One region of the Kitasatospora sp. NPDC101157 genome, then DNA from elsewhere that is predicted to be linked to it. Evidence: riboswitches for the same ligand, from Rfam matches in the RefSeq annotation. Region 1 holds a riboswitch; each other region holds the start of a gene.
The links. A riboswitch is a leader RNA that binds a small molecule or an ion and turns the genes downstream of it on or off. The one in region 1 is predicted to bind cobalamin.

Region 1 (10,269 bases):
TCGACACCTTCTACTGCCCGTACGACACCTGCGTCTGGAAGGACAAGGACGGCCACTGGGTCACCCCCGCCAACGACGGGGTGCACCTCACCCCGGCGGGCATGCGGTTCGTGACGCCGTGGCTGGAGAAGGAGATCGCGGGCGCGCTGTCCGGGGCCAAGCCGGACCAGCCGGCCGGCCCGGCACCCACCCCGAGCCCCACCGCGGTCCCGACGCCCGCCCCGACGCCCACGGCCACGAGCACCCCGACGCCCACCGCGACCACCAGGCCGACGGGCCGTCCGACCGGTGCCAAGCCGAACCGGACGCCGACCGGCAAGGCGAGCTCCGGCACCGGCGAGCACCCGGCCGGGCCCCAGCAGTAGCCGGGACCCGGCCCGGGGGCCGCTACTGCTGCGGGACCTCGTAGGTCTGCGCGAAGCAGTCCCGGATCGCCTTCTCCGACTTCGGACGCCCGGCGTAGTCCATCCGCGGGGTGTCCGGGGTGGTCGGCAGGGTCGGGTCGATGCCGAAGTACAGCGACCAGAAGTACACCCCGCGCAGCTTGCGCTGCTGCGCCACCTGACAGACCGCGGTGAACCAGGTGGCCTGGACGGTCTCGTTCAGTTCGGTCTTCTTGTAGTACTCGCCGGGGGTCTTGTACGCGCCGTTCTGCGCCGGGATGCCCACCTCGGTGAGTTTGGTGGTCGGCTGGGGGCCCTTGCCGCGGTGGTCGAGCCAGGCGTTCCAGCTGGCCTCCAGGTCGGCGATCGGCGCGTCGTCGTCGGAGTTCTTGGCCGGGGGGTAGGCGTCCGCTCCCGTGCCGTCGGCCGGCACCGCTATCGCGCCCTTGGCCCAGTTGTCGAAGTTCGCGTCGTACTCCAGCTCGCCGTGGAAGGTCTTCCGGGCCTCGACGATCAGGTCCTGCCAGTGCGGGTCGCCCTCCAGCGAGTTGAACTCGGTGCCGATGGTGAACGCGGCCGCCGAGTGGTCCTGGGCGGTCTTCAGGTACGGCGCCAGGAAGGCGGCGTAGCTGGCGAACCAGGCGTCCCGGTCGGTCGGCGTGATGTTGCCGCGCCACTTGAGGGTGTGGACGTAGTCGAACACCTCCTCGTCCATGATCGGACGCACGGTGGTGCGCAGCCCGGCCCGGTGGGCGGCGTCCAGCAGCAGCGCGAGGCGCTCCGGGCTGGGCGAGGTCGGCCGGGCGGCGACGGCGTTCGACCTGGTGCCCGTGGTGTAGTACGGGAACGTCACCGACAGGGAGTTGGCGTTCAGCCCGACCACGTACTTGACGATGCGGTCGACCTTGCCCTGGACGAAGCTGTCCGGGTCCGCCGGGTCGTCCAGCCAGTACACCTGTACGCCCCACTCCGGGCTGCCCTTGGTCCACGGACGGGCCACCTTGGGGCCGGTGTCCGCGGGGGCCGCGGGCTCGTCCTTGCCGAAGCCCCAGACCCGGCCCTGCTCGGTCGGGGCACCGGCCCAGTGCACCTCGGTGGGGCGCCGGTGGTCGAACCGGATCGGGTGGTCACCCCAGACCACCGGGACGACGACGGTGATGCCGAGCACCACGGTGGGCAGGACGAAGATCGCGGGGCGTTTCACAGGCGTGGTTTCCGATCAGGCCGGCTTGGCGATGACGACGAACTTGTTCTCCTCGCGCTTGAGGAACTTGATGAGTCCCCGCAGACCGCCCCAGCCCTCCAGGAAGGAGAACAGCGGTATGCAGGCCACCACGACGATCGGCTCCCACCACTTGCGCCGGTGGTTGGCCGAGGAGACCACGTTCAGCCGCAGTCCCTCCCAGTAGGTCCAGATCACGTAGGCGAAGTTGATCGCCCACAGCAGCACCACGGACTGGGTGACCGGCGAGGTGTTCCAGGTGCCGGTGAACCAGGCGACCATCAGCACCAGGCCGACGTGCTGGAGCGGGCCGAGCACCCAACTGACCATGCCCATCCCGATGAAGAGCCGGTAGCGCAGCGGGATCGTCCTGTTGAAGCAGAGCGCGACCAGGCCCCAGGCCCAGCGCTCGCGCTGCTTGAGGAAGTCCTTGACGCCGGCCGGCGAGGCGCCGTAGCAGCGCCCGTTGAACCAGTCGCTGCGCCCCGGGTAGCGCTGGCAGAAGTTCAGCGCCATCTGGGCGTCCTCGACGATGGTCTTCGGCCCGAAGTCCCAGCCGATGGTGGCCTCCACCGAGGAGCGCACGATCAGCAGTTCGCCGTGCACGCCGGCGATCGGGGTGCCGGTGCCGGTCATCGCGCGGAAGCGGGCGATGTCGTCGGCCGGGCGGATCGCGTCGGCGAGCCAGGTGAAGGTGGAGACGGCGTTCTCCCGCGGGTACGTCAGGATGCCCTGCGCCATGTGCTTGGCGTCGTCCCCGGCCCGGCGCTGCCGGTTGACGAACTGGGCCACGGCGGCGGCGGTGTCCGGCCCGACGCCGGTGTCGTCGTCCATGTGCAGCACCCAGACGTCGTCCTCGGCCTCGCCCTCCTCGATCCGCAGCTCGTGCGAGTAGTGGTTGGCGCGGGCCTTGAACTTGGTGCCGTTGGCCGTCTCGTACGCCTTCGGCACGGTCACCACCCGGATCAGCGGGTGGCGCTCGGCCAGTTCGTCGATCTTCTCGGCGGCGGCGCAGCCCTCCTCGGTGAGGATGTCCACCCGCATCCACGGGAAGTAGGGGGGCAGGTGCTCGACGTACGAGAGCACCGAGCGCTCCAGCGCCGGGTAGGTGTCGTGGCGGCCGATGGTCGGCACCAGCACGATCAGGAAGTCGTCCTCGACCGGCGCCGGCGGGGTCATCCTGTCCACCTGGCGCAGCCGTCGGCGGACCATCAGCACGCCCTGGAAGCCGATCAGCACGCCGAACACCGGCATGCCCCACAGGATGGTGATCGCCCAGCCGAGCGGGGTCGGGTTGGGGACGTACGCCCAGATCGAGAAGGCGAAGATGATCAGGAAGGCGACGTAGAACGGCAGCACCCTGGGCTTCCACGACATCTGTCGCTCGGCGAGCCGGGCGGCCTCGCGGGACGTGGTGAGCACCGTCCGCACGGGGGTTGTCGATGTCATGGCGGAAGTCGTTCCTCGTCTGGTAGCGGTCCGGCCCCGGGGCGGGGCGCGGGTTCTCGGTGAGCAGTCAGGACTGCGGCGGGCGGTCGGCCGGCGGGGCGGCGGCCGGTGGCGGCACCACCGGTCCGGGGGCGACCGGCCCCGGGGCCACCGGGCCGGCGGCCGGCCCGCCGGGAGCGGGCGGGGCGGCAGGCCAGGGCTGCGGGGCCGGGGCCGGCTGGTACGCGGTCGCCGCCTGGGTCGGCTGCTGGGCGTACGGGAGCGGCTGCGGCGGCTGGGGCTGCACGTGCTGGGGCTGCGGCTGGGCCGGCTGGGGCTGGGCCGGGGGCCAGGCGGCGGGCTGGGGCTGGGCAGGCTGCTGCTGCCACCCGGGCTGGGCCGGCGGCTGCTGCGGCCAGGCCGACTGGGGCTGCACGTGCTGGGGCTGCGGCTGGGCGTAGGGCACGGGCGTCGGCGCGGCCGGCACGGTCTGCAGGATCGACCAGTGCGGCTCCCCGCTCTCCCCGCCCTCCGACTGCTCCCGCCACTTGGAACGGGCCAGCAGCACGATCAGCACCGCGGTGACGACCACGCCGAGCGCGAAGGTCGCCAGCTTCAGCCCGCCCTCGGTGGTCCCGGTGAACCACTCCCGCTGCGGCTTGTCCAGCAGCGCGCCGGTCAGGCTGCGCACCCGGTTGTAGCCCTCGACCAGGGCCACCCCCGCCGCCACCCCGAGCGCCCAGTTGCGCCCGCGCAGCAGCAGGATGCCCGCGATCAGGTACAGCAGGCCGTAGTTGAGGCTTCCGGTCTCGGCGTCGACCGAGGTCCCGCCGTAGTAGAAGATGCCCTTGAGGTACGTGGCGAAGCCGACCTGGCCGAAGCAGTTGTAGGCCGCCCAGCCGAGCAGCACCACGCCCCAGCCGATCGCCAGGCCGCCGGCCCCACGCATCGGACGCGTCCGTTCCATCCCCTACCCCCGCCCCTTCGGCCCACTCCCGACCGTCCGCCCAGCCCTCGGTTTCGCCGCCACAGGATGCCACACGGCGCAACGGACCCGGAATCCAGCCCGTTCAACCGTTCCCGTAACGGTCCCTGCGGATCCCGCCGGGCCCCGGCGGACGTCAGCGGACGTGCAGCCCGCCCCAGTCGATGCTCCCGCCGGACGGGCCGGAACCGCCGGTGATCGCCAAGGGGCTGTGGTAGGTGGCGTTGACGTCCGCGGTGGAGTTGCGCGGCTGGTCAGGCGCCAGGTTGTCGGCGGTGAGCGACTGCCCCCAGACCGTCCAGATCGTCCAGGGCGTGCGCCGGAGGGTGTCCGGCTGGCGGGAGTTGACGGGTACGGCGAAGGACTCGGCCAGCATCCGCGGCTTGTCGTAGGCGGCGAGCCCGTCGTAGTAGCGCTTGGTCCACACCTCGCCGGTGCCGATCGGGTGCGCCGGGCTGCCGCTGTAGTCGTCCACCCCGACCACGTCGACGTACTGGGCGCCCGGGTAGTAGTCCCACGGGTCCACGCCCGGGGCGCCGTCCCAGGACACCGGGCTCCACACGAACAGCAGGTTGTGCAGGCCCCTGGTCTCCACCAGGTACTTGTAGGTGATCTTCCACAGCGCCTGGTAGTCGGCCGGCTTCTGGCCCGCCCACCAGAACCGGCTGGAGCAGTCCTGGACGTTCATCTCGTGGTACGGGCGCAGCAGCACCGGCACGTCGTGGGCGGCCAGGTAGTCCAGGTGGTCGGCCAGGTAGGACAGGTCGGTGATCAGCGCGCGGTACTCGGGGGTGCCGTCCGCGGCGTCCACGACCCGGCCGAACCAGCCCGGGTCCTTGGCCGCCGGGGAGTTCGAACAGAGCACCCGGTCGAAGGACTTGACGTCCGATCCGGGGTACGGCTCGTGGAAGGACATGCCGACGATCCCGGCCGGGGCGCCGCCGTTGTCGGGCAGCTCGGTGCTGCTGCCGTCGCAGTTCCGCTGGACGCCGGAGCTGTCGTAGGTGCCGTCGTCGGCCCTCGGGTGGCCGGACCAGACGGCGGTCATCAGGTCGACCGCGTCGTCGGTGTACTGCCAGCCGGTCCGGCAGGTGGGCCAGCGGCCGGCCGAGTAGGAGCGCGGGTTGCCGACGCCCCAGGCGTTCTGGCCGTAGCCGGGGCCGAGGTCGGTCTCCAGGAAGCCGGGCAGCCGACCGGTGATGTCGGCGGCCTTCTTGTAGTAGTAGCCGACCTGCTTGGTGCCCCGGGAGTCGCCGTACTCGGGGTTGTTGCGCTCGTTGTGCGCCTCGACGTGCTGGCCGATCACCGTTCCGCCGCTCTGCCCGGTGCGGGCCTGGGTCTCCAGGTCGGTGAGGAACTGGTCGACGGCGCGGGCGTTGGGCGAGGCCTTCGGGTCCCGGGCGAGCAGGTCCCGGCCAACGTCCGGCGGCAGGGTGCGCCCGGGGGCGCCGACCGACACCGGCACCCGCACGGGCCCGCCCACACCGGTCCGGTCGTCCCGGTCCAGCAGCGCGAAGGCGCCCGCGACGACCACGACCCCGGCCGCGGCCAGGACGGCCGACTTGCCGCGCAGGGCACTGGGCAGGGCCACGACCGCTCCTCCGGTTGCTCGCCGGTACCGACCCCCACGGACGCAACCGGAACACGCGTACGAATGACTCCGACGAGAGCCTGCCACACTCCCCCGGTCCCGGCGAACGGATCCGCCGGCACCGGGGCGTCACGGCGGGTCAGCCCGCCGGGGTGCCCTGCGACCCGGGCGTGGCGGAGCCCGCCGCCTTGGCCCGCTGGAGCAGCTGGCCCTTCACGTGCTCGGCGAACCCGGAGGCCGCCGCCGTCGCGGTGGCGTCGGAGGCGTTGCCGCCCTTCGCCGAGCCCTCGACGGTGAAGTAGGCGTACCGGCCCAGGCTGCTGTGCGTGCTGGTGCAGCCGGAGTTGGCGCAGAAGGCCGGAGCACCGGGCGCGGGCAGGCCCTTGAGCTGGCCCGCGTAGTTCTTCGTCGCGGTCTCGGCCTGGATCTTGTGGTCGAAGACCGCGACGCCGACGGTCACCGCACTGTCGCCGGAGACGTACGTCGCCCGGAGCACCTTCTGGCAGCCCTGGTCGCCGAGCACCTTGCCGAGCCCCCCGGTGGTGGAGTTGCCGTCCCAGCAGGGCTGGTCGAGCGAGACCACGGTCCGGTTCCAGGTCGCGCCGTTCACCGTCACCTGCGTCGCGGAGAACAGCGCCCCCGCGTCCTGCGGCGCCGGGTCGGTGGCGGCCTCCCAGATCGGCTTCGACGGGTCGTCCGGACCCGCACTCGCGCTCGACGGGCCCGGGGTCGGCTTGTTGGAGGCCGACGAGGTGGCGACCGGGCCGGTCTTCTTGGGGTCGTCCTTCTTGCCCAGCAGCAGCATGCCGCCCGCGACCCCGCCGCCCACCAGGACGACGGCGGCCACGATGCCGATGACCTTCATCCGGCGCTTGCGCTTGCCGGCGGCCTCGTTGCGGTCCGCCAGCGCCTCCCAGTCCGGCTCGACGCGCTGCGGCGGCACGGCCTGCTGGGGCGGCTGCTGCTGCCACTGCGGCTGAGGGGCCATCGGCTGAACCGGCTGCGGCTGCGCGACAGGCTGGGGCTGGGGCACCGGCTGCGGCACCGGCGGGACGGGCTGCGGGAGCGGCTGCGCGGACGGCGCCACCGGCCCGTACGAGGCCGGCGGCGGGCCGAAACCACCGCTCGGCGGCGGCACCGGACCTGGCACCGCCGGCTGCTGATTCTGTGCGCCCCCCGGCCCGGCGGGAGGCGTTCCCTGCGGCCCGTGCCCAGGTACGCCGGTTCCGTCGCTCATGCGCCCAGATCGTAGGGCATCCCCCTGACCGTCGGTCCGCCCGGTGACCATTCCGTATCGAAACCAGGACGACCGGCGCGCGGATCCGAGCCCTGCGGCGCACCGGACCGCCCCCTCCGGAGCCCGGTTCCGACCCGGCCGCGACACGGATCCCGCCCCCGGACGGGCACGAACCACCCCTTCCCCGGTACCGCCGGTCATCGCGCCGACACACCGCGCCGCACTACATGTGGTGCCGCATCACTGAGACACCACTACATGTATGCTCACTCCTGCTGTCGATGCAGGGGAACCCGGTGGGAGTCCGGGACTGCCCCGCAGCGGTGTGCGGGCGGCTCCAGCAGCTGCGCCCGCGAGTCCGAGTACCTGCCGACAGCGTGCGCCACGGCCCTCCCGCAGAGGCCGCGCCGGCACTGAGCACCACCCCTCCGGGCCTCGCGGGCGGGCCGGGGAGACACCTCGCGCGGCGCTGTTTGCGTCCGCGCCGTGCTCCCCTGCCCAGATCGGCCCGGGTGACCCCGATCACGCCGCCGATCGCCGCCAGGAGAGAGCGCCTTGACCACCGCTGCCTCAGCCACCCTGCCCGCCCAGGGCTCCGGTACCGCCTTCACCGACCCGACGGTCTCCGACCCCGGGGGCGCGCTGCTGCGGCTGCTCACCGACCGCAGCGCCGACCTCACCGAGGTCGACCCCGGCCATGTCGCCGCCGCCGCGCTGCGCGGCCGCCACGCCGGCTCGGACTTCGCCGAGCTGCGCGGGCTGGCCGTGGACGCCGCCGCGTCGATGATCGCCGAGGACCCCCAGTACTCGAAGCTCGCGGCCCGCCTGCTCGCCCTGGAGATCGTCGACGAGGCGAACAGCCAGGGCTCGGTCTCCTTCTCCGCCTCGATCGCCGTCGGCCACACCGAGGGCCTGATCGGCGACACCACCGCGGCCTTCGTCGCCAAGCACGCCGCCGCCCTCGACGCCCTGATCGACGCCCAGGGCGACGACCGCTTCGAGTACTTCGGCCTGCGCACCGTGCAGTCCCGCTACCTGCTGCGCCACCCGATCACCCGCAAGGTCATCGAGACCCCGCAGCACTTCCTGCTCCGCGTCGCCTGCGGCCTGGCGGTCGGCGACTCCGAGCAGTCGGTGCGCGAGGTGGCCGAGCTGTACGGCCTGATGAGCCGCCTGGAGTACCTGACCTCCTCGCCGACGCTCTTCAACTCCGGCACCCGGCACCCGCAGATGTCCAGCTGCTACCTGCTCGACTCGCCGCTGGACAACCTGGACTCGATCTACAACCGCTACGCGCAGATCGCCCGCCTCTCCAAGCACGCCGGCGGCATCGGCCTGTCCTACTCGCGCATCCGCTCGCGCGGCAGCCTGATCCGCGGCACCAACGGCAAGTCCAACGGCATCGTCCCGTTCCTGCGCACCCTCGACTCCTCGGTCGCCGCCGTCAACCAGGGCGGCCGCCGCAAGGGCGCGGCCTGCGTCTACCTGGAGACCTGGCACGCGGACATCGAGGAGTTCCTGGAGCTGCGCGACAACACCGGTGAGGAGGCGCGCCGCACCCACAACCTCAACCTGGCCCACTGGATCCCGGACGAGTTCATGCGCCGCGTGAACGCCAACGCCGACTGGTCGCTGTTCTCCCCGGCCGACGTCCCCGAGCTGGTCGACCTGTGGGGCGCCGAGTTCGACGAGGCCTACCGCAAGGCCGAGCTGGCCGGCAAGGCCGTCCGCACCATCCCGGCGCAGACCCTCTACGCCCGCATGATGCGCACCCTCGCGCAGACCGGCAACGGCTGGATGACCTTCAAGGACGCCTCCAACCGCGCCGCCAACCAGACCGCGCTGCCGGGCCGCACGGTGCACTCCTCCAACCTGTGCACCGAGATCCTGGAGGTCACGGACGACTCCGAGACCGCCGTCTGCAACCTCGGCTCGGTCAACCTCGGCGCCCACGTGGCTGCCGGCGCCTCGGCCGACGACCTGCTGGGTGCCATGGACTGGGAGCGCCTGGACGCCACCGTCCGCACGGCCGTGACCTTCCTCGACCGCGTGGTGGACATCAACTTCTACCCGACCACCGAGGCCGGTACGTCCAACTCCCGCTGGCGCCCGGTCGGCCTCGGCGTGATGGGCCTGCAGGACGTCTTCTTCAAGCTGCGGATCGACTTCGACTCGGCCGAGGCCAAGCAGCTGTCCACCCTGATCTCCGAGCGCATCATGCTCACCGCCTACGAGCGCTCCGCCGACCTGGCCGAGCAGCTGGGCCGCCACGAGGCCTACGGCGAGACCCGCGCCGCCCGCGGCGAGCTGCACATCGACCACTTCCCGACGGCCGCCCCCCAGTGGGCCGACCGCTGGACCGCCCTGCGCGCCCGCATCGCCGAGACCGGCCTGCGCAACTCGCTGCTGCTCGCGATCGCGCCGACCGCGACCATCGCGTCCATCGCCGGCGTGTACGAGTGCATCGAGCCGCAGGTGTCCAACCTGTTCAAGCGCGAGACGCTCTCCGGCGAGTTCCTCCAGGTCAACCCGTACCTGGTGCGCGAGCTCAAGGAACTCGGCGTCTGGGACCAGCAGACCCGCGACTCGCTGCGCGACGCCAACGGCTCGGTGCAGGAGCTGGGTTGGCTGCCCGCCGAGGTCCGTTCGCTGTACCGCACCGCCTGGGAGCTGCCCCAGCGCGCGCTGATCGACCTGGCCGCGGCCCGCATGCCGTACCTCGACCAGAGCCAGTCGCTGAACCTGTTCATGGCGGCGCCGACCATCGGCAAGCTCAGCTCGATGTACGCCTACGCGTGGAAGGTCGGTCTCAAGACCACCTACTACCTGCGCTCGCGCCCGGCGACCCGCATCGCCCAGGCCGCCTCCGGCGCCGCGCGCGCCGCCGCGCCCGTGCCCGTGCCCGCCGGCACGATCCCCGTGGGCACCCCCGCCCTCACGCCGGAGCAGGAAGCCGCCATCGCCTGCTCCCTGGAGAACCCCGAGTCCTGCGAGGCCTGCCAGTAATGACTGCCGACGACCGCAAGATGCTGCTCGACCCCGGCTTCGAGCTGACCCTGCGCCCGATGCGCTACCCGTCGTTCTACGACCGGTACCGCGACGCGATCAAGAACACCTGGACCGTCGAGGAGGTGGACCTGCACTCCGACGTCGCCGACCTGGCGAAGCTGAGCGAGGGCGAGCGCCACCTGATCGGCCGCCTGGTCGCCTTCTTCGCGACGGGTGACTCGATCGTCGCCAACAACGTGGTGCTGAGCCTCTACAAGCACATCAACTCGCCCGAGGCGCGGCTGTACCTCTCGCGGCAGCTGTTCGAAGAGGCCGTCCACGTCCAGTTCTACCTGACGCTGCTGGACACCTACCTCCCGGACCCGGAGGACCGCAACGCGGCCTTCGCGGCGGTGGAGAACATCCCCTCCATCC
Region 2 (10,269 bases), on a different contig from region 1:
GGTCGCGGTGGTCATGGGGGTGCCTGCCCTTCAAGTTACTGGCGAGTAGGCCCCCACCCTACGCCTGCCCCGTGGAACGCGGAATGGCCGTCGGATCCGAGATCTCGGATCCGACGGCCATTGCGCAGGGCGTCACCGTTACCGGCGGATGCTCGGCTTCAGCTCCAGGAAACGGGCGAGCATGCCGTTGACGAAGGCCGGGGAGTCGTCCGTGGAGAACTCCTTGGCGATCTCGACGGACTCGTCCAGGACGACCGCGTCCGGGACGCCGTCCTCCCAGATCAGCTCGTAGGCGCCGAGCCGCAGGACGTTGCGGTCCACGATCGGCATCCGGTCGAGGGTCCAGCCCACCGCGTACTGCTCGATGAGGTCGTCGATGCGACGGGCGTGCTGGACGTACCCCTCGATCAGCTCCATCGTGTACTCGCCGACCTGCGGGGTGCCCTCGTCGGGCTTCGGCTCGCGGGCGCGGGCCACCCAGTCGGCGAGGACCTGCTGCGGGTCGACCCCGCGGTGGTCGGCCTCGAAGAGGATCTGGAAGGCCCGGGTACGGGCCTTGCTACGTGCGGCCGACACGGACTTACTTCACCCGGCCGAGGTAGCTGCCGTCGCGGGTGTCGACCTTGACCTTCTCGCCAGTGACGACGAACAGCGGCACCTGGATCTCGGCACCGGTCTCCAGGGTGGCCGGCTTGGTGCCACCGGTGGAGCGGTCGCCCTGGACGCCCGGCTCGGTGTGCTCGATGGTCAGCTCGACGGCGGCCGGGAGCTCGATGTACAGGACGGCGCCCTCGTTGGTGGCGACCAGGGCCTCGAAGCCCTCCAGCAGGTACTTGGCGGCGTCGCCGACGACGGCCGGCTCGACCGTCAGCTGGTCGTAGGTGTCCATGTCCATGAACACGAAGTTCTCGCCGTCCTTGTACGAGAACTGCATGCCGCGCTTGTCGACGTTGGCGGTCTCGACCTTGGTGCCGGCGTTGAAGGTCTTGTCGACGACCTTGCCCGTCAGGACCTCCTTGAGCTTCGTACGCACGAAGGCCGGGCCCTTGCCGGGCTTGACGTGCTGGAACTCGACGACGGACCAGAGCTTGCCGCCCTCCAGCTTGAGGACCATGCCGTTCTTGAGATCGTTCGTGGAAGCCACGGGCGCACTTACTCCTGGATATAGCTGTCAAGGAACCAAGGTTTTCGCGTCCTGCCGTCGACGGCCTTCGGGGCCGCCGTCACAGGGCGAGGAGCTCCTTGGTGGTGATGGTGAGCAGCTCGGGCCCGCCCTCTTCGAGGGGGCGCACGACGAGCGTGTCCTCGATCCGGACCCCGCCCTTGCCCGGGAGGTGGACCCCCGGACCGACGGTGACCGGTACGCGGCTGTCCAGTTTACCCATGTCCGACGGACCGAGACGCGGCGCCTCCCGGATCTCCAGCCCGATGCCGTGGCCCACCGGGTGCGGCGAGGCCTCGGAGTGGCCGGCCGCCTCCAGGACCTGCCGGGCCACCCGGTCGGGCACGCACTGCTCGACGCCCGGGCCGAGCGCCTCCCGGCCGGCCCGCTGGGCGCGGAAGACCAGCCGGTGCAGCTCGACCTGCCAGGGCGCGGGAGCGGCGCCGATCACGAAGGTCCGGGCGGTCGAGACCCGGTAGCCCCGGTACTGGGCGCCCATCACCACGGTGAGGAAGTCACCCTCCTCCACCCGGCGGTCGGTCGGCTGGTGGGCGGGCTGGCCGGAGTGGCTGCCGGTGCCGACCGAGACCGGGAAGGCGGCCCGGTCGGCGCCGTGGTCGATCATCCGGCGTTCCAGCTCCATCGCCAGGTGCCGTTCGGTGCGGCCGACCAGGATCGACTCCAGCAGCTCGCCGAGCGCCTGGTCGGCGATCTCGGCGGCGATCCGCAGGTCGGCGATCTCGTGCTCGTCCTTCACCACCCGCAGCCGCTCCACCACCTGACCGAGGTCCCCCAGCCGGGCCCCCTCCGCCACCTCCGCGACCGCCCGGTGCCGGGTGACGGTCAGGTCGTGCTCCTCCACCACGAGGTTCCGCACCCCGAGCCGTGCGGACGCGGCAGCGGCCGCCAGCGCGGTGTCCGCCCCGGTCGGCACCGGCACCTGGGTGACCTCCGGATCGATCAGGTGCTCCCCCGAGTCGTCCGGCGGCAGGTCGTCCGGCAGCGACAGCAGCGCCCGCTCCCGGGTCAGCAGCAGCGTCGCCCCGCAGGGCGCGCAGCCCGTCAGGTACCGCACGTTCGCCGCCCGGGTGACCAGCGCCGCATCGGCCCCGGCCGCACTGCAGTGCGCCCTCACCCGCTCCCGCCGCCCCGCGTACGCATCCACCATGCGTCGAGCCTACGAACCCCCGGCCGGAACCGCCCGCCGAGCGCCCGCGAAGAGCGGCGTGACCGCTACTTCGGCTGTTCGGCGGGCGTCCAGCGCTTCTCGACGCCCGCCAGCTTCCAGTACGCGATGGCGATCGCCCACACCACCACGAACAGCCCCGCGATCGCGTAGCCGACGTTGTCCAGCGAGATGTCCGCGATGAACCCGGTCACCGGGTCGGTCAGGTCGAGCTTCTCGTGCAGCACGCCGACCAGCTCGATGGTGCCGATGATGAAGGCCACCGCGATCGACAGCCCGGTGATGGTCAGGTTGTAGTACACCTTGCGCACCGGGTTGGAGAAGGCCCACTGGTACGCGAAGTTCATGAACGTCCCGTCCAGGGTGTCGAACAGGCTCATCCCCGCCGCGAACAGCAGCGGCAGGCAGATGATCGCGTACCAGGGCAGCCCGGCCGCCGCGCCCGAACCGGCCATCACCATGAGCGTCACCTCGGTCGCGGTGTCGAAGCCCAGGCCCAGCACCATGCCGACCGGGAACATCTGCCCGGGCCGGGTGATCGAGCGGGTCGCCCGGTTGAGGATCCTGGCCATGAAGCCGCGCGAGTTGAGGTGCTCCTCCAGCTCGGCCTCGTCGTACCTCCCGGCCCGCATCGAGCGGAACACCTTGAGGATGCCGAGCAGCGCCGCCAGGTTGAGCGCGCCGATCAGGTAGAGGAAGGCGCCGGAGGCCGTGGTGCCGACCACCCCGAGCCACTTGTGGGTGGCCGAGTCGTCGTCCATCAGGGTGTTCGCCAGCTGGGCGCCGCCCGCCACCAGGGCGGCCATGACGACCACCATCGAGGAGTGGCCGAGCGCGAACCAGAAGCCCACCGAGACCGGCCGCTTGCCGTCCGCCATCAGCTTGCGGGTGGTGTTGTCGATCACCGCGATGTGGTCGGCGTCGAAGGCGTGCCGCATGCCCAGGGTGTACGCGGTGATGCCGAGGCCGACCCCGAAGACCTGGGTGCCGACGGCGTAGTCGTGCGGGGCGACCAGGAAGACGAGCGTCCCGAACGCCACCACGTGCATGGCCAGGATCACCCCCATCAGCCCGGCGGTACGGATGGTGTCCTCGCGCTTCCACCGGAAGGTGGGCAGCACGGAGGGGGCCGCCTCAGCGGGTGTGGCGGTTTCGGGCAGGGTCATCTTCGGATCACGCTCCAGCACCTCGTGGAATGACGTCGTGAGATGCCGTGGCCGGTCTCCTGGCTTACGGGACTTCCGGACCCGCCTTCCCAGGCGCACGAGGCGCCCAGTGGCACGTGGGTCCGGACAACTACCCCCCGATCACAGTGGCGAGGGCCGCTCCGGACTGGGACCTGTTGATGGTCCGTCACCGGTCTTCCCGAGCACCACGGCGGGGAACACCGTAGGGGCAGGACCTCACCCTCGCAAGGTTGCGCACCTGTGCAGGTGTCCAGGATCACAGGTCGTGAGCTGCCAGAATGTCCGCATGCATCTCGTACCGGCCGACCGCGCGGGCCACCGCACCATCGACGGCCACCGGGTCTGCGAAGCCATCGCAGCCATCGGTGACACCGAGCACGTCCGCTCCTGGGCCGAGCGGTTCTCCCTGCTCGCCGACCCCGGACGGCTCGCCCTGCTGCTCGCCCTCCACCGGGCCGGCCCGCTCGCCGTCAGCGACCTGGCCGTGGCCACCGGCATGCGCGACCCCGCCGTCTCCCAGGCCCTGCGCCTGCTCCGCACCGCGGGGGTGGTCACCGGTGACAAGGACGGACGCGTGGTGCGCTACCGGCTCGTGGACGACGGCCTGCACCCCCTCCTCGACGAGTGCGCCGCCGCCGAGCACGAGGAGCCGGCCGCGGCCGCGGGCTGACCGGGCCGACTCGGCCGCGAGCGCCGCGAGTTCACGCGACTCAGGCCGCCTGGCAGGTCGGGCACCAGAACAGGTTGCGCGCCGCGTGCGCCTCCGTCCGTACCTCGGTGCCGCAGACCAGGCAGGGCATCGCGGCGCGACGGTAGACGTACACCTCGCCGCCGTGGTCGTCCACCCGGGGCGGGCGGCCCATCGCCTCGGGGGTGTGCTCGGGACGGACGGTGTCGATCCGGCCGGCGGCGACGCCCTCGTGCATCAGGGCGACCAGGTCGGCCCAGATCGCGTCCCACTCGGCGCGGGTGAGGTCGCGGCCGGCCCGGTGCGGGTTGACGTGGTGACGGAACAGCACCTCGGCGCGGTAGACGTTGCCCACCCCGGCCAGCACCTTCTGGTCCATCAGCAGCGCGGCGACCGTCGTCCGGCTGCCGGATATCCGGCGCCAGGCGGCCTCCGGGTCGGCGTCGGCCCGCAGCGGGTCGGGGCCGAGGCGGGCGGCGACGGCGGCCTTCTCGGCGTCGGTGACCAGGGCGCAGGTGTTGGGGCCGCGCAGGTCGGCGTAGCCCTCGTCGTTGGCCAGCCGCAGCCGGACCAGACCGACGGGCTCGGGGGCGGCGCCGGTGCCGAAGCTGAAGCCGCCGTAGAGGCCGAGGTGGATGTGCACCCAGGCGCCCTCCTCGAAGCCGAGGAAGAGGTGCTTGCCGGTGGCCTCCGCGCCCGTGAGCAGCTGCCCGTCGATCGCCTTGGCCTCGTCGGCGAAGCGGCCCTGGGGGCTGGAGACCTGCACCGGGCGGCCGCCGAAGGCCTTCCGGTTCTGGCCGGCGAGGCGGTGGATGATGTGGCCTTCCGGCACGGGCGTCAACTCCCCGGGTGGTTCTGGCGGACCGTTCCATCATCGCAGCCGCCACCGACAGGGCCACGAATCCGCAGGTCAGCGGACCGGCATCCCCATCAGCCGGGCCAGGATGACGCGGTCCAGCTCGGCCGCCGTACCGGCGACGTCCAGATAGGAGTTGTCGATGATCGGCAGCCCGGAGTTGTACCAGCCGGCCATCCGGCCGTGGATGCGCGCCACCTCCTCGTCACCGAGCCGCCTGGTCCCGCTGCGGCGGGCGTTGCGGCGCAGCACCGAGTCCAGGCTGGGCAGCAGCACGACCGGGATCATGCCCGGGCCGATGTGCCGCTTCCAGCCGCCGAGACCGATCGCCGGGCGATCCGGGAAGACGGCGTCGTCGATGATGCAGGAGATGCCGTTGGCCAGGTAGTTGCGGCAGGCGAAGCCGCAGGTGCGACGGGCCAGCCGGTACTGGGCCTCGGAGGCGTTGTTCCAGCCGGACTGCGGGTTGGCGAAGCCCGACTGCACCCACTCCCGGACGTCGTCCAGGCTGATGTGCGCGGTCGGGGTCCCGCGGCGCTCGGCCCAGTACCGGGCGACGGTGGTCTTGCCCGCCCCGGCCGGTCCGATCAGCAGGACGGCGATCGGCCCGGCGGGGGCGTGCCGTTGCGGCGGGTGGGCGGGGAGCTGGACGGGCGTGCCGGCGGGCAGCACGAAGTGCCCGGTGCCACCGGCCGGTACGGGCGCGCTGGGCGCGGACGGCGGCGCTGCGGCCGGGGCCTGAGCCTGGGCGGGTGCCGCAGGCGGGGCGGGCGTCGGTGCCGGGGCCTGGGCGGGCGCCGCAGGCGGGACGGGCGCCGCAGGCGGAGCAGCAGCCGGCGCCGGCCCCGGGCCGGTGGCGGGAGCGACCGCGGGCCGAACCGTCGGCGGCGGCGGCGAGGGCGGCGGAACCGGCGCCCCCGAGGGGGACACCCCCGTACCGCCCCCCGGCGGCACCGGCGGAGCGGCGGGACGCGGCGGGACCTGCCCACCTCCGGCGTACTGCGTCACGGCACCTCCTCCCGACACCTCTCAGCGGGGACACTACACGGCGGCCCGGCGGCGGGCACAGTCCGCCGCCGGGCCACTGACCAGCAGTCAGCGCGAGGTCAGCTGCTCCGCCAGCGCCCGCAGCGCCAGCTCGTACGACCCGATCCCGAACCCCGCGATGGTGCCGGAGGCCACCGCCGCGATCACCGAGGTGTGCCGGAAGGTCTCCCGCGCGTACGGGTTGGAGATGTGCACCTCGATCAGCGGTGCGGTGCGCTGCGCCGCGGCGTCCCGCATCGCGTACGAGTAGTGGGTGAACGCGCCCGGGTTGATCACCACGGGCACCTTCCCGTCGGCCGCCTCGTGCAGCCACTCCACCATCTGCTGCTCGGAGTTGGTCTCGTGTACCTCGACCTCGAAGCCGAACTCCTTGCCCAGCGCGGTGCAGCGCTCGACCAGCCCGGCGTACGAGGTGGCGCCGTAGACGTCCGGCTCCCGGCTGCCCAGCCGGCCGAGGTTCGGGCCGTTGAGCACCATCACCCTGGTCACGCCGAGACCTCCGCGTACGCGGCGACCAGCAGCGACGGGTCGGGGCCCTCCAGCACGGAGGTCTTGCCGAGGCCGTCCAGCACGATGAAGCGGATGAGATCGCCGCGCGACTTCTTGTCGATCTTCATCGCGTCCAGCAGCTTCGGCCAGGCGTCCGCCCGATAGGTCAGCGGCAGGCCGACCGAGGCCAGCACCGTGCGGTGCCGGTCGGCCGTCTCGTCGTCCAACCGCCCGGCCAGGCGGCCGAGTTCGGCCGCGAAGACCATGCCGATGGAGATCGCCGCGCCGTGCCGCCACTTGTAGCGCTCGTTGCGCTCGATGGCGTGGCCCAGGGTGTGGCCGTAGTTGAGGATCTCGCGCCGGCCGGACTCCTTGAGGTCCCCGGAGACGACGTCGGCCTTGACCTGGATGGCCCGGCGGATCAGCTCGACGGTGTGCGGGCCGGCCGGCGACTTGGCGCCCTCCGGGTCCGCCTCGATCAGGTCGAGGATGACCGGGTCCGCGATGAAGCCGCACTTGATGACCTCGGCGAGGCCGGAGACGTAGTCGTGCCTGGGCACGGTCTCCAGGGTGCCGAGGTCGGCCAGCACGCCCACCGGCGGGTGGAAGGCGCCGACCATGTTCTTGCCCTCGGCGATGTTGATGCCGGTCTTGCCGCCGACGGCCGCGTCGACCATGCCGAGCAGCGTGGTGGGCATGGAGATCCAGCGCACCCCGCGCAGCCAGGTGGCCGCCACGAAGCCCGCCAGGTCGGTGGTCGCGCCGCCGCCGAGGCCGACCACGACGTCGCTGCGGGTGAACCCGGTCTGCCCGAGCACCGACCAGCAGTACGCGGCGACCTCGGCGCTCTTCGCCTCCTCGGCGTTGGGCACCTGGAGCGCGATCGCCTCGTACCCCTCGCCGGCCAGGTCCTCGCGGATGGCGTCGGCGGTGGCGGCCAGCGCCTCGGGGTGGATGATCGCGACCCGCTTGGCCCGCGTACCGATCAGCGGCGCCAGCTCACCGAGCAGCTGGTGCCCGATCAGCACGTCGTACGGGTCGTGGCCGGCGCTGCCGCCGACGTGGATCCTGACGGTGGTGTCAGTCATGGGGGGTCTTCAGCTCCAGTGCTTCCAGTACGGCGTCCGCGACCTGCTCGGGGGTGCGGTCGGCGGTGTCGACGACGGCGGTGGCCACCTCCAGGTAGAGGGGGCGGCGGGCGTCCATCAGCTCGCGCCAGCGGGCCCGCGGGTTGACGGCCAGCAGCGGGCGCGGGGCGTCCAGGCCGACCCGCTTGACCGCGTCGCCGAGCGGGACCTCCAGGAAGACCACCGGCAGCTCGCGCAACAGCTCACGGGTGGCCTCGGCCATCACCGCGCCACCGCCGAGCGCCAGCACCCCGCCGTGTCCCTCGGCGGCCGCGCGCACGGCGCGGACCTCCAGCTCGCGGAAGTGCGGCTCGCCCTCGTCGATGAAGATCTCCGGGATGGGCTTGCCGGCCAGCGCCTCGATGTCGGCGTCGGTGTCCCGGAACCCGACTCCCAGGCGCTCGGCCAGGACCCGCCCGACGGTGGACTTGCCACTGCCGGGCGGACCGACCAGCACCACGACGGGCGCAGTCATCGGATGATCAGGTTGTCGAGGTAGCCCTGCACGTTGCGACGGGTCTCGGAGACGTTGTCGCCACCGAACTTCTCGCTCACCGCGTCGGCCAGCACCAGCGCGACCATCGCCTCCGCGACGATGCCGGCGGCCGGCACCGCGCAGACGTCCGAGCGCTGGTGGTGCGCCTTGGCCGGCTCGCCGGTCCGGACGTCCAGGGTCTGCAGCGCCCGCGGCACGGTGGCAATCGGCTTCATCGCGGCGCGCACCCGCAGCACCTCGCCGGTGGTCAGGCCGCCCTCGGTGCCGCCGGAGCGGCCGGAGGTGCGCTTGACGCCCTCGGGGGTCGGGACGATCTCGTCGTGCGCCTTGGAGCCCGGCACCCGGGCCAGCTCGAAGCCGTCGCCGACCTCGACGCCCTTGATCGCCTGGATGCCCATCAGCGCGGCGGCCAGCCGGGCGTCCAGCCGGCGGTCCCAGTGCACGTGCGAGCCGAGGCCCACCGGCACGCCGTACGCGAGCACCTCGACCACGCCGCCGAGGGTGTCGCCGTCCTTGTGGGCCTGGTCGATCTCGGCGACCATCGCCTTCGAGGCGTCCGCGTCCAGGCAGCGCACCGGGTCGGCGTCCAGCCGGGCCTCGTCCGAGGGCAGCGGCACCACACCGGCCGGCGCCTTGGCGGCGGCCAGCTCGACCACGTGGCTGACGATCTCGATCCCGGCCACCTCGCGCAGGTACGCGCGGGCGACGGCGCCCAGCGCGACCCGGGCGGCCGTCTCCCGGGCGCTGGCGCGCTCCAGGATCGGCCGGGCCTCGTCGATCGAGTACTTCTGCATGCCGGCCAGGTCGGCGTGGCCGGGGCGGGGGCGGGTCAGCGCCTCGTTGCGGGCCAGGCCCGCCAGCACCTCGGGGTCGACCGGGTCGGCCGACATGACCTGCTCCCACTTCGGCCACTCGGTGTTACCGACCATGATCGCGACCGGGCTGCCCATGGTCAGGCCGTGCCGGACGCCACCGAGGAAGGTCACCTCGTCCTGTTCGAACTTCATCCGCGCCCCGCGGCCGTAACCGAGCCGGCGGCGCGCCAGCGCGTCGGCCACCACGCCGGTGGTGACCGGTACACCGGCGGGCAGGCCTTCCAGCGTCGCGACGAGTGCGGGGCCGTGCGACTCCCCCGCCGTCAGCCAGCGCAACGTACCCAACGGAGCTCCTTCATCAGCGGACCGGCCCACGGCACCGCCGCGGCCCGCCCGAGCGTGCCTTCTGCCCGAATCCTTTCATGCCCCGGCGGCACCCGGGGGCACAGTCCGCGTGACGGACGGCAACCGGTCACCCAACGAAACGATCTCGCCGCGGCAGCGCCGAAGGGCAGGTCCTACCGGTCGGCGAGCGCCTTCTCGCCCGCCTCGCGCATCGCCGCCAGCGGGCCGGGCGTGCGGCCGGTGAAGGCCTCGCTCTGCAGCACCGCCTGGTGCACCAGCAGGTCCAGGCCGCCCAGGACGGTCGCCCCGCGCTCGGCGCAGGCGGCGGCCAGGGCCGTCGGCCACGGGTGGTACAGCACGTCGAACAGCGCGCCCGGGGCCGCCGTCAGCGCGTCGGCGAAGGCGTCGGTCGCCCCGACCGGCGTGGTGGAGACGGTCAGCGGGCGCTCCAGCGCCTCGGCGCCGCGCTCCCAGTCGGCGGTCCGCACCGCGACGCCGAGCCGCTCGCCCAGCTCGGCCATCTCCCGGGCCCGCTCGGCGCTGCGCACGTACACCGTCACCTCACCGGTGCAGACCTGGGCCAGCGCCGCCAGCGCCGAGGAGGCGGTCGCCCCGGCGCCGAGCACGGCGGCGGCGGACACCTCGGTGATGCCGCGCTCGCGCAGCGCGTTGACCAGCCCGGGGACGTCGGTGTTGTCCCCGGTGCGCCGCCCGTCGGCGGTGAACACCACGGTGTTCACCGCGTCCACCGAGCGGGCCGTCGCACTGACCTCGTCCAGCAGCGGGATGACCGCCCGCTTCAGCGGCATGGTCAACGACAGCCCCGCCCACTCGGCCTCGTCCAGCCCGGCGAGGAAGCCGGGCAGGCCGG
Region 3 (10,269 bases), on a different contig from region 1:
CGAACGCCCGCCCGGCCAACTCGGCGACCTCGCGCAGGAGTTCACGGCGGAAGCCGTCGTTCTCCAGCGCGCCGTGCCAGGTGGTGCCCCAGACCGAGCCGACCCGGCAGCCGTCGAGGAAGGCCTCGCCGCCCTCGACGGACACCACCCCGTGGTGGATCTCGTAGCCCTCGACCCGCTGGCCGTACGCCTCGCCGACCGGCCGCGCCAGCACCTTCTCGGCGCCGAAGCGGACGTCGGTCGGCAGCAGACCGAGCCCGTCGACGAGGCCCGCCTTCGACTCCACCGCGTCGTCGATCGAGCGCGCCAGCATCTGGTAACCGCCGCAGACCCCGAGGATCGGCAGCCCGGCCGCCGCCCGGGCCTTCAGCGCCGGCTCCAGGCCGCGCTCACGCAGCCAGGCGAGGTCCGCCACCGTGGCCCGGCTGCCGGGCAGCACCACCAGGTCGGCGTCGGCCAGCTCCTCCGGCCGGGTCGCCCAGCGCACCAGCACGCCGGGCTCCTGCGCCAGCGCGTCCAGGTCGGTGAAGTTGGACAGCCGGGGGAAGCGCACCACGGCAACCCGCAGCACGTCCGCCCCGAGCGGGCCGGGCCCCTCCGCCCGGTCCACCACGGTGGACAGGTCGAGCGAGTCCTCGGCGTCCAGCCACAGCCCCGGCAGCATCGGCAGCGTGCCCAGCACCGGACGGCCGGTCAGCTCGTGCAGCATCTCCAGGCCGGGTGCCAGCAGCCGGGCGTCGCCGCGGAACTTGTTGACGAACCAGCCCGCCACGTGCCGCTGGTCCTCCGCGGACAGCAGCGCCAGCGTCCCGTACATCGCCGCGAAGACCCCGCCGCGGTCGATGTCCCCGACCACCACCACGGGCAGGGCGGCGGCCGTGGCCAGGCCCATGTTGGCGATGTCCCGGTCCCGCAGGTTGATCTCGGCGGGCGACCCGGCACCCTCGCACACCACCACGTCGTAGCGCCGGCGAAGGTCCGCCAGGCACTCCAGGGCGCGTTCCAGCAGAACGGGCTTGCGCTCGCGGTAGTCCAGCGCGCCCACCTCGGCGACCGGCCGGCCGAGCAACACCACCTGGCTGCGGCCGTCCGCGCCGGGCTTCAGCAGCACCGGGTTCATCGCCGCCTCCGGCTCCACCCGGGCGGCCTGCGCCTGCATCGCCTGGGCACGGCCGATCTCGGCGCCGTCGGCGGTGACGAAGGAGTTCAGCGACATGTTCTGCGCCTTGAACGGCGCCACCCGCACGCCCTGACGGGCCAGCCAACGGCAGATCCCGGCCGTCACCACGCTCTTGCCCGCGTCCGAGGTCGTCCCGGCGACCAGCAGCGCGTTGTTCATGCTCCACCCCTCCCGAACAGCATCCGCAGCAGGACGTGCCCCGCGACCGTCGTACCCAGCGCCAGCGCGCCCACCCGCCGGGACAGCGTGCAGGCCCGCTCGATGTCGTCCACCGTCACCGGCCGCAACTCGGCGCCCAGCACCGGCCGGTGCTCCACTCGCTCGCCGTACCGGAGCGTCCCGCCGAGCCGTACGCCCACCGCGCCCGCGAAGGCCGACTCGGCCTGGCCGGCGTTCGGGCTCGGGTGCGCGGAGCCGTCCCGGCGCCAGACCCGCCAGGCGGTCCGCGGCTCGGGCGCGGCGGCCACCGTCAGCAGCGCGGTCAGCCGGGCGCCCGGCCAGCCCACGACGTCGTCCAGCCGGGCCGAGGCCCAGCCGAAGCGGGCGTAGCGGGGCGAGCGGTGGCCCACCATGGCGTCCAGGGTGTTGACGGCGCGGAAGGCGAGCAGCCCCGGGGCGCCGGCCAGGGCGCCCCAGGCCAGCGCGTTCACCACCGCGTCGGCGGTGTTCTCGGCCACCGACTCGACCACCGCCCGGGCGATCTGCTGCCCGTCCAGCGCGCTCGGATCCCGCCCGCACAGGTGCGGCAGCCGCTCCCTGGCGGCCGTCAGATCGCCCGCGGCCAGCGAGCGGCCGATGGTGCGCGCCTCCCGGGTCAGCGAGGTGCCGCCGAGCACCGTCCAGGTCGCGGCGGCCGCCAGCGCGGCCCGGCCCGCCGGACGGCGCCCGAGCGTACGGTCCAGCGCCAGCGCGCCGGCCGCGACCGCGCCCACGCACAGCGCCGTGTACCCGGCTCCGGCGGCACGGTGGTCGCGCCACACGCGGCGCTCCAGACGGGTCGCGGCGCTGCCGAAGAGGGCGACGGGGTGGCCGCGGCGCGGGTCGGCGAAACGGGCGTCGGCGGCGTATCCCGCGACGGACCCCAGCGCGAAGGCGGCGGCCCGGGTCAGCGGGCGCACGGCGGCAGGCAGCTCGACGGGCAGCTCGGAGTCCGACGGGGCGGGGCAGCCTGCATCGCGTGGGTGTCCTCACTCAGGGTCCGCGCCCTGGATCGACGTACCGGGGGCCGAGAGTCTCCTGGCTTCCGGGTCGAACGCACCCCCGCGCCCTCCAGCGGCTCCTGACGGCCCGCCGTGATGGGCCCCTCCTGCGCGATGGCGGGCGAGGAGGGATTCCGAGCGTGCTCCCCGGTGACAGTGGCGGGACCGCGCCGGACTCGCACCGGCTTCCTCTCCATGCCTCCGTTTGGCCCCAGGATCCCATCACGCGGCCGAACCGGGAGTCAACCGAGGTCAAGGAGGGGTCGGTCACACCCGCCACGGGTACCGGACCTGTGCGATCGCCCAGCACGGGGGAGGGCCCGTCAGCTCCACTTCGTGCGTTCGTCGGCTGGGCCGGGCCGGGCACCGCACCTACGGTTCGGTGCCATGCGCCGCAGAAAGTCCCCCACCACTGCCGCCCCTTCTCCCGTCCCGTTCTCACCCGAGGCCGCCCGCGCCCACCGGGCCGGCCTCGGGCTGACCCCCGAACAGGTCGCCGAGGGCATGGCCGCCCACGGCGTACGGCTGCTGCCCGGCCACGTGCTCGCCTGGGAGAACGGCGAGCTGCGCCCCGGCGAGGCCGAGTTCGTCGCACTGGCCAGGGCCCTCTGGTGCCCGGCCGACCAACTGATGGACGGCCGCCCGGTGAGCCTGCGTGACCACCGCCTCGCCCGGGAGCTCCCCCAGGAGACCGTCGCCGAGCGGGCCGGAGTGTCGCTGCCCGCCTACCGGCAGGCCGAACTGACCGGCCAGTGGGACGGTGACCCGGACCAGACCCACGCCCTCGCCCAGGTGCTGGGCCTGCGGCTGACCGAACTGGTCGAGGCCACCGGACGCGGCGAGGCCCTCGACCGCCTCCTGCGCCAGTGCGTGGCCGGCCGCTGGCAGCCCCACCTGGGCCCGCTCGCCCGCCTGGTGCCCGTCCCGGAGGCCGACCTCGCCGCCGTCCTCCCGGTCCTCCACCAGGAGCACCACGTCCCCTCCCACTGGGGCACCACCACCCAGCCCCGGGCCGCCACACAGCCCCTCACGCCCCGCTTCTGGCACCTCCTCAGCACCCAGGGCCCCGCCATCCCCGTCTGACCGTCACCGGCCCGACAGTCCGTCGGTCCCACCGGCCCGACAGGCCGCAGGTCCGTTCCGCCGGACGGGCCCGCCCGGTGGCCGGAACGGAGGAGTTCCGGTGGACTGGTGCTCGAACACCGTCCGGTCCGTGAAACAGAGCGGGGAACGAAATGCGTTGGGGAACCGCAGCCGTCGTGGCGGCCGCCGCCGTCGGGGCGGGGGCCGCCGTCCTGGTGGTCGGCCGCCGGGCCTCCGAGCGGATGGTCCGCCCCGGGGTGCCGGGGCCGGTGGAGCCGGAGGCGGGGCCGGTGGTCGTGCAGAGCCTCGGCGCCGGCCGGGTCACGTTCAGCCGCCGCCCCGAGAGCCTGCTGCCCGGCCGCTGGGCGGTCGAGTGGGACGACGACGGGCACGCGGTGGTCGAGGAGATCCTGCACCGCGACGCACAGAGCGTCACCCGTCGGCTGGTCCGGGCCGACCGGGGCACCCTGAGGCCCGGTACCGAGGTCCGCTTCACCCCGCGCGTGCACCTGGGCGACCCCGCCCAGGCGTTCGGCCTGGCCTTCACCGCGACCGCCGCCGACGGCGAGCTCGGCGCCCTGCCCGCCTGGCGGATCGACGGCAAACGTGGCACCTGGGTGATCCTGGTGCACGGCCCGGAGGCCGACCGCCAGCAGACCCTCCCGGTGCTGCCCGCCCTGCACCGCCTCGGCCTGCCGGCCCTCGCCGTCACCTACCGCGGCGACGCGGGCGCCCCGGCCTCCCCCGACGGCTACAGCCACTTCGGCGAGACCGAGTGGCGGGACGTCGAGTCGGCGGTGCGGCTGGCCCTGGACAGCGGCGCGGGCCGGGTGATCCTCTACGGCTGGTCGGTGGGCGCCACCACGGTCCTGCAGACCGTTTCCCGTTCCGCCTGGGCGCACGCGGTCAGCGGGCTCGTCCTGGACTCGCCGGTCCTCGACCTCCCGAGCGCGGCACGCCGCGACGCCGCCAGGACCGGCTTCACCGGTGTCTCCGCCGAACTGGGCGCGCTGGCCGCCCAGGGCCGTACGGGGGTGGACCTCGCGGACTTCTCCCGCCTTGCGGAGGGCGCGGACCTGCGGGTGCCCACCCTGGTCCTGCACAGTCCGGACGACCGGTTCGCCCCCTTCGCCACCGTGGAGCGCCTGGCCGCCGCCCGCCCCGACGTGGTGAACCTCCAGCGCTTCCCGGGCGCCCGACACGCGGCCCTGTGGAATTCCGCCCCCGAGCACTACACCGAACTCCTCCGGCGCTGGCTCACCCCGCTGCTCTGACCCCGCTGTTCTGCCCCCGCTGCTCCGACCCCGCCGCACCGAATCCGCCGCACCGAATCCGCCGCACCGAATCCGCCGCACCGAATCCGCCGCACCGAGTCCGATAACGGCGGCCGCGCCGCCGAACGGTGCCGGGCGAAGCGGTGAACCGGTAAAGCGGTAAAGCGGTAAAGGAGGAAATTTGCTCCCGAACCTCGGAAATCGGAGCACCCTCCACCGCACGGCAGTCGACCCCGCCGACTTCCTGCGCATCACCACCACCCCGCAGGCACATGCCACCTGGCCGGATTCCAGCCCTCCGCTTCCGCCCGACCCGCTCCCGCGGTTCCGGAACGCCCCGCTCCCGGCACGGAGGGTGACCGACCGAACGGTCAGTGCGACGCCTCGCCGCATACCTGGCATGACCCCGCCACACGTTTCCGGCCAGGCGGTTTGCCACTGTTGCCCGATCTTGCGGAGGTGCGGTACCCGGTCCAGCGGTCGTACGGACAACCGGATGTGACAGAAGGCCCGTGCAAGGGGAAGACTGCTCGACGTGACGTCTCGGAACCCGCGCGACCGTGATGCCCCGCTCCCGCCGACGATCGGTACCGGTGCGACGGTGACCCGTCTTCCCGGTACGGCCCACCGGCCCTCCGGTGGCAGGCCGGGCGGGGCCGGTGTACCCCGGCGACGAGGGCCCGCGCCGGCACCCGGCCGAGGCCGGGTTCCGGTCCCGGAGGGCTTCCCCGCGCCGGCCGAGCTGGCGCCGCTGGCCCGCCGGATGCTGGTGGACGCCGTCCGGATCGCCCGCTGGGCCGGGGACCTGGAAGAGGTCGACAAGCGCGGCGAGCTGCTCCCGGAGGACGCCCGCGCCGCCGGCCGGGCGCTGGCGATGACGGTCGGCGCCGCCGCCAAGGCGTGGGGCCAGGCGCTGCTGGTGGGCCTGGTGGAGGCCCGGGACGGCGGTGCGGGCCCCGGCTGGCGGCTGCACGCCTGGGAGCACGACGACGAGGCCGTGGTGCGCGGCTGGTCCGGGCTGTTCGACGCCTGGACGCTGCTCGCCCCGGTGCCGCCCGCCGCGTTGCGCGGGGTGTTCGCCGTCCTGGCCGGCCAGGCCGTGGACCAGGCTCCCCAGCTGCTGTCCTTCCTGCACCTGGTCGACGGCCCGGTGGCCGAGAGCGAGCTGCTGGAGCTGCTGCGCCGCGGCCTGGACGAGCGACGGGTCGGCGCAGGCCTCGGCAACCCGGGCCTGTCGCCGGTGCCGCACGCCGCCTCTGCGGTGTCCGCCGTCCGCGGCACCTGCCGGGCGCCGCAGATCGACACCCCGGCCGCCCCCTCCGACGTGGCCGCCGTCCTGGACTGGATGCTGGACGGCCTGGCGGCGGTCGGTGCCGTGGTGCGCAGGAACGATGCCGCCGAGCTGTCCCCGCTGGGCCACTGGGCGGTGCGGGCGAAGCTGGAGGAGATCTGCACGGTCGCCCAGACCGCGGCCGGGCACATCGAGCAGAGCGCCTTCGAGCTGCTGAACGCCTGCGCCGACTACTCGCCGGGCCCGGCGCGGGCGGAGTTCCGCGCCTGGGTGGCGGCCCGCCCTGCGGACCGCGCGGTGGCCGAGCTGCTGGAAGCCGCCCAGGGCGACGACGCGCTGGTGCGCGGGCTGGCCTTCGAGGCGCTGCGGGTGGCCGGCGGCCCGGCCGAGCAGGCGGTGCGGGCCTCGGTGGACGAGCCGGTGCTGCGCCCGTACGCGCTCCTGTGGCTGGCCGAGCGCTCCGACGAGGGGGTCTCCCCGGCGGACGTGCTGGGCGCCGAGGACGCGGCCTGGCTGTGGGTGGACACCGCGGCGGCGGTGCTGGACCACGGCGAGACGGAGCTGCTGGTGGGCCACGTCGAGGGCGCCTCGGCGGGTGACCCGGTGCGGCTGTTCGCCCGCGCCCGGCAGTCCGGTCACCCCCGGGCGGCCTCGGTGCTGACGGCGGTCTCCGGTGTGCACCCGGACCCGGGCGTGGCCCGCGCGGCCCGCCGCTCCGCCTTCAGCGTCCACTCCGGTGGTGCGTGAGGAGAGAAGCGCACGAAGAAGGGCCCGGAACCAGACGGTTCCGGGCCCTTCCCACATCGAGGCGGTTCAGCCGAGCCGGGACTCCGCCCGCCGGGCGCGGACGTCGCCGACCTTCTGCCCCACCTTGCGCCGGATGACCAGCAGCGGCGCCATCGCGGCGAGGGTGATCTGGGCGAACGCGCCGACGTGCATCAACGTGTCGCCACCGGGCAGGCCGGTCGCCCAGGCGGCCAGGCAGCCGATCGCCACCACGACCCAGCAGAGCGTGGCGGTGGCCAGCAGCCCCTGCGGCTTCGGGTACTCGATCCGGCTGACCATCAGGTACGCCGCGCCGAAGATGGCGAGCAGACCGGGCAGGAACGGCGGGTCGAGCAGCACGATGGCGATCACCGTCATCGCACCCATCGGGCAGGGCATGCCCTGGAACACCCCGGGCCGCATCTTGACGGCCGAGAAGCGGGCCAGCCGCAGCACCACCGCGAGCAGCACGGTCAGCGCGATCAGCGCCGAGAGCGTCCGGTTGGAGCCCTGCGAGACCATGCCCCAGACCGCGACGAAGTAGGCCGGCGCGATGCCGAAGCTGATCAGGTCGGCCAGGTTGTCGAGTTCGGCTCCGAGGGCGGAGGAGCGGAGCTTCCGCGCCACCAGGCCGTCGAAGAGGTCGCACATCGAGCCGATCAGCAGCAGCGTGACGGCGGTGGCCGCGCTGTGCCGGTCCGGAGCGGCGTCCGGGTTGGTGATGTGCGGGATCAGGACCCCGGTGGTGATCGAGTAGATCGCCAGGAAGCCGCAGACGGCGTTCCCCAGGGTCAGGAAGTCGGCGGTGGACAGGTGCTGCGGGGAGCGCGGGGCACGCAGCTCGCGGTCGCGCGCCCAGCGGCGGCGGCGCAGGGCCGTCTCCTCGTCGTCCAGGCCGACGATTGTCTCAGGTTCAGTCACGGTCAAGGCGCGTCACCCCGGCTGTGGTCTTCTGGCCGACCTCGACGCCGACCTCGACGCCGGCCGGCAGGTAGGTGTCGACCCGGGAGCCGAACCGGATCAGGCCGATCCGGTCGCCCTGCTCGACCTTGGTTCCGGCGGCCACGTACGGCACGATGCGGCGGGCCACGGCCCCCGCGATCTGCACCATCTCGATGTCGCCGAGCTCGGTGTCGAAGTGCCAGACGACCCGCTCGTTCTGGTCGCTGTCCTTGTTGAACGCCGGCACGAAACCGCCCGCGACGTGCTCGACCGACGTCACCGTGCCCGGCAGGGGCGCGCGGTTGACGTGGACGTTCAGCGGGCTCATGAAGATCGCGACGCGGGTGCGGCCGTCCGGCCAGGCGTCGATGCTCTGCACCACGCCATCGGCGGGGGAGATCACTCTGCCCGTGCCGATCTCACGCTCGGGGTCGCGGAAGAACCACAGCATGCCCGCGCTGAGCGCACAGGCCGGTACCGCCGCCAGGGCCCACTTGCCGTTGCGCCGGGTGAGGGCGGTGGTCACGGCGGCCGTGGCGAGGGTGGGGACGAACCAGGGGGTGGCTCCGCGCGCGATGGTCACGCGGGGTCGCCGACCGGCCGTCGGGGATGCGAGGGCATCGCTGTCCGTGACGGAGGTGTGAGGGGACGGGCTGATGGGCATCGAAGACCTTTGTCGCGGGGGATCATGGCCGCTGGACGGGGGCCACCGCGGGATCGGTAATAGAGGGACGGCTTGCTGTCCCGGTGGATGCTATCGGGAGCACACGGTGGGTGGGCAACCCGCCTGCTCGTTCATGTGTCCGGTGGGAGCGCGTGCACGTGTCCCGCCTCTACGACCGTAGCTCGCCCCGGTCCGGTTCCCAAGGGACCGGACACGGCTGGTGACTCTTGTCTCAGCGGGGTGGGGCGCGGAACCCGTGGGGGACACGGCCCGTAGCGGCCGGAAGAAGGTGTACGGAAGCGGCCGCAGGGCGCGTCGCTGCAGCTGTACGCCCTGCGGCCGCTTTCCGGAGGCCGTGCCGGACCCTGGCGGACCAGGCCGGGCCGTGACGGGGCACGGCACTCTGCCGGGACGGGCCCGCACGCCCGTCGACCGGCGGTTCGGAGGGGGCCGCCCGTCAATCGGGGCGGCCCCGCAATCACTCGGCGGTCCCGCCCGGGGCGGGAGGCCGGGCGGTCACTCGGCGATCCGGTACTCCTCCAGGAGCCGGCGCCCGACGATCATCTTCTGGATCTCCGCAGTTCCTTCACCGATGAGCAGCATCGGGGCCTCGCGGTAGAGGCGCTCGATCTCGTACTCCTTGGAGAAGCCGTAGCCGCCGTGGATCCGGAAGGCGTCCTCGACGACCTCCTTGCAGTACTCCGAGGCCAGGTACTTGGCCATGCCCGCTTCGAGGTCGTTGCGCTCGCCGCTGTCCTTCTTGCGGGCGGCCATGACCATCATCTGGTGGGCGGCCTCGACCTTGGTGGCCATCTCGGCGAGCTTGAACTGGATCGCCTGGTGCTCGGCGATCTTCTTCCCGAAGGTGGAGCGCTGCTGGGCGTAGGAGATGCCGAGCTCGAAGGCGCGGCGGGCGACGCCGCAGCCGCGCGCGGCGACGTTGACGCGGCCGACCTCGACGCCGTCCATCATCTGGTAGAAGCCGCGGCCCGGGACGCCGCCGAGGATGCGGTCGGCGGGGATCCGCACGTCCTGCAGCACCAGCTCGGTGGTGTCGACGCCCTTGTAGCCCATCTTCTCGATCTTCCCGGGCACGGTGAGGCCGGGGACGGTCGGGTTCGGGCCGAAGCCGGCCGTCTTCTCGATCAGGAAGGTGGTCATGTTCTTGTACGGCGTGTTGCCGCCCTCGTCGGTCCTGCACAGGACCGCGACCAGGGTGGAGGTGCCGCCGTTGGTGAGCCACATCTTCTGGCCGTTGAGGACGTAGAACTCCCCGTCCTTGACGCCCTTGGTGGAGATGGCCGAAACGTCGGAGCCGAGGCCGGGCTCGGACATCGAGAAGGCGCCGCGGATTTCGCCGGCGGCCATCTTCGGCAGGAAGTAGTCCTTCTGCTCCTGGGTGCCGTGGGCGTTGATCATGTGCGCCACGATGAAGTGGGTGTTGACGATGCCGGAGACCGACATCCAGCCGCGGGCGATCTCCTCGACCACCAGGGCGTAGGTGAGCAGGGACTCGCCGAGGCCGCCGTACTCCTCGGGGATGGTGAGGCCGAACAGCCCGAGCTGCTTCATGCCCTCGACGATGGCGGTCGGGTACTCGTCCTTGTGCTCCAGCTCGGTCGCGACCGGAATGATCTCCTTGTCGACGAAATCCCGCACGGTGGCGAGGATGTCCCGCTGGATCTCGGTGAGGCCGTCGGTCTGTGCGAGGCGTCCCATCGTGCGGCTCCGGAATGTCTGAAGAGGGCGGGGGGGGGGGATTTCCGGGGGCCCTGCCGGCGTGGCTGCGGCAGCAGGGCCCCCGACCGGGTGGGGGTCGGCCGATGACGGCGGCCTCCCCGTCCGGGGTCTCTATAGAGGGGAGAGGTTCA

Region 2: it holds a riboswitch for cobalamin, as region 1 does, so the genes downstream of both, ACIRVF_RS13415 (HoxN/HupN/NixA family nickel/cobalt transporter) here and ACIRVF_RS18945 (ribonucleoside-diphosphate reductase subunit alpha) in region 1, are expected to answer to the same signal.
Region 3: it holds a riboswitch for cobalamin, as region 1 does, so the genes downstream of both, ACIRVF_RS22995 (cobalamin biosynthesis protein) here and ACIRVF_RS18945 (ribonucleoside-diphosphate reductase subunit alpha) in region 1, are expected to answer to the same signal.

The regions. Positions count from the first base shown of each region.
Region 1 covers NZ_JBIWPL010000008.1:36,642-46,910, reverse strand. Annotated here, with positions in the region: gene ACIRVF_RS18975 (acyltransferase family protein) at 1-365, shown strand, start outside; gene ACIRVF_RS18970 (glycoside hydrolase family 113) at 388-1,587, opposite strand; gene ACIRVF_RS18965 (glycosyltransferase family 2 protein) at 1,603-3,054, opposite strand; gene ACIRVF_RS18960 (hypothetical protein) at 3,122-3,982, opposite strand; gene ACIRVF_RS18955 (glycoside hydrolase family 26 protein) at 4,155-5,609, opposite strand; gene ACIRVF_RS18950 (hypothetical protein) at 5,749-6,597, opposite strand; cobalamin riboswitch at 7,092-7,235, shown strand; gene ACIRVF_RS18945 (ribonucleoside-diphosphate reductase subunit alpha) at 7,426-9,852, shown strand; gene ACIRVF_RS18940 (ribonucleotide-diphosphate reductase subunit beta) at 9,852-10,269, shown strand, end outside.
Region 2 covers NZ_JBIWPL010000005.1:196,326-206,594, reverse strand. Annotated here, with positions in the region: gene ACIRVF_RS13435 (thioesterase family protein) at 1-15, opposite strand, end outside; gene nusB (transcription antitermination factor NusB) at 139-576, opposite strand; gene efp (elongation factor P) at 581-1,144, opposite strand; gene ACIRVF_RS13420 (M24 family metallopeptidase) at 1,224-2,330, opposite strand; gene ACIRVF_RS13415 (HoxN/HupN/NixA family nickel/cobalt transporter) at 2,396-3,514, opposite strand; cobalamin riboswitch at 3,546-3,740, opposite strand; gene ACIRVF_RS13410 (ArsR/SmtB family transcription factor) at 3,822-4,205, shown strand; gene ACIRVF_RS13405 (Fpg/Nei family DNA glycosylase) at 4,246-5,055, opposite strand; gene ACIRVF_RS13400 (AAA family ATPase) at 5,134-6,033, opposite strand; gene aroQ (type II 3-dehydroquinate dehydratase) at 6,175-6,603, opposite strand; gene aroB (3-dehydroquinate synthase) at 6,612-7,703, opposite strand; gene ACIRVF_RS13385 (shikimate kinase) at 7,696-8,217, opposite strand; gene aroC (chorismate synthase) at 8,214-9,398, opposite strand; gene ACIRVF_RS13375 (shikimate dehydrogenase) at 9,572-10,269, opposite strand, start outside.
Region 3 covers NZ_JBIWPL010000012.1:4,877-15,145, reverse strand. Annotated here, with positions in the region: gene ACIRVF_RS23000 (cobyric acid synthase) at 1-1,339, opposite strand, end outside; gene ACIRVF_RS22995 (cobalamin biosynthesis protein) at 1,336-2,289, opposite strand; cobalamin riboswitch at 2,410-2,572, opposite strand; gene ACIRVF_RS22990 (helix-turn-helix domain-containing protein) at 2,767-3,462, shown strand; gene ACIRVF_RS22985 (alpha/beta hydrolase family protein) at 3,615-4,736, shown strand; gene ACIRVF_RS22980 (hypothetical protein) at 5,500-6,774, shown strand; gene ACIRVF_RS22975 (CDP-alcohol phosphatidyltransferase family protein) at 6,841-7,719, opposite strand; gene ACIRVF_RS22970 (phosphatidylserine decarboxylase) at 7,706-8,398, opposite strand; gene ACIRVF_RS22965 (acyl-CoA dehydrogenase family protein) at 8,915-10,117, opposite strand; gene ACIRVF_RS22960 (MaoC family dehydratase) at 10,267-10,269, opposite strand, start outside.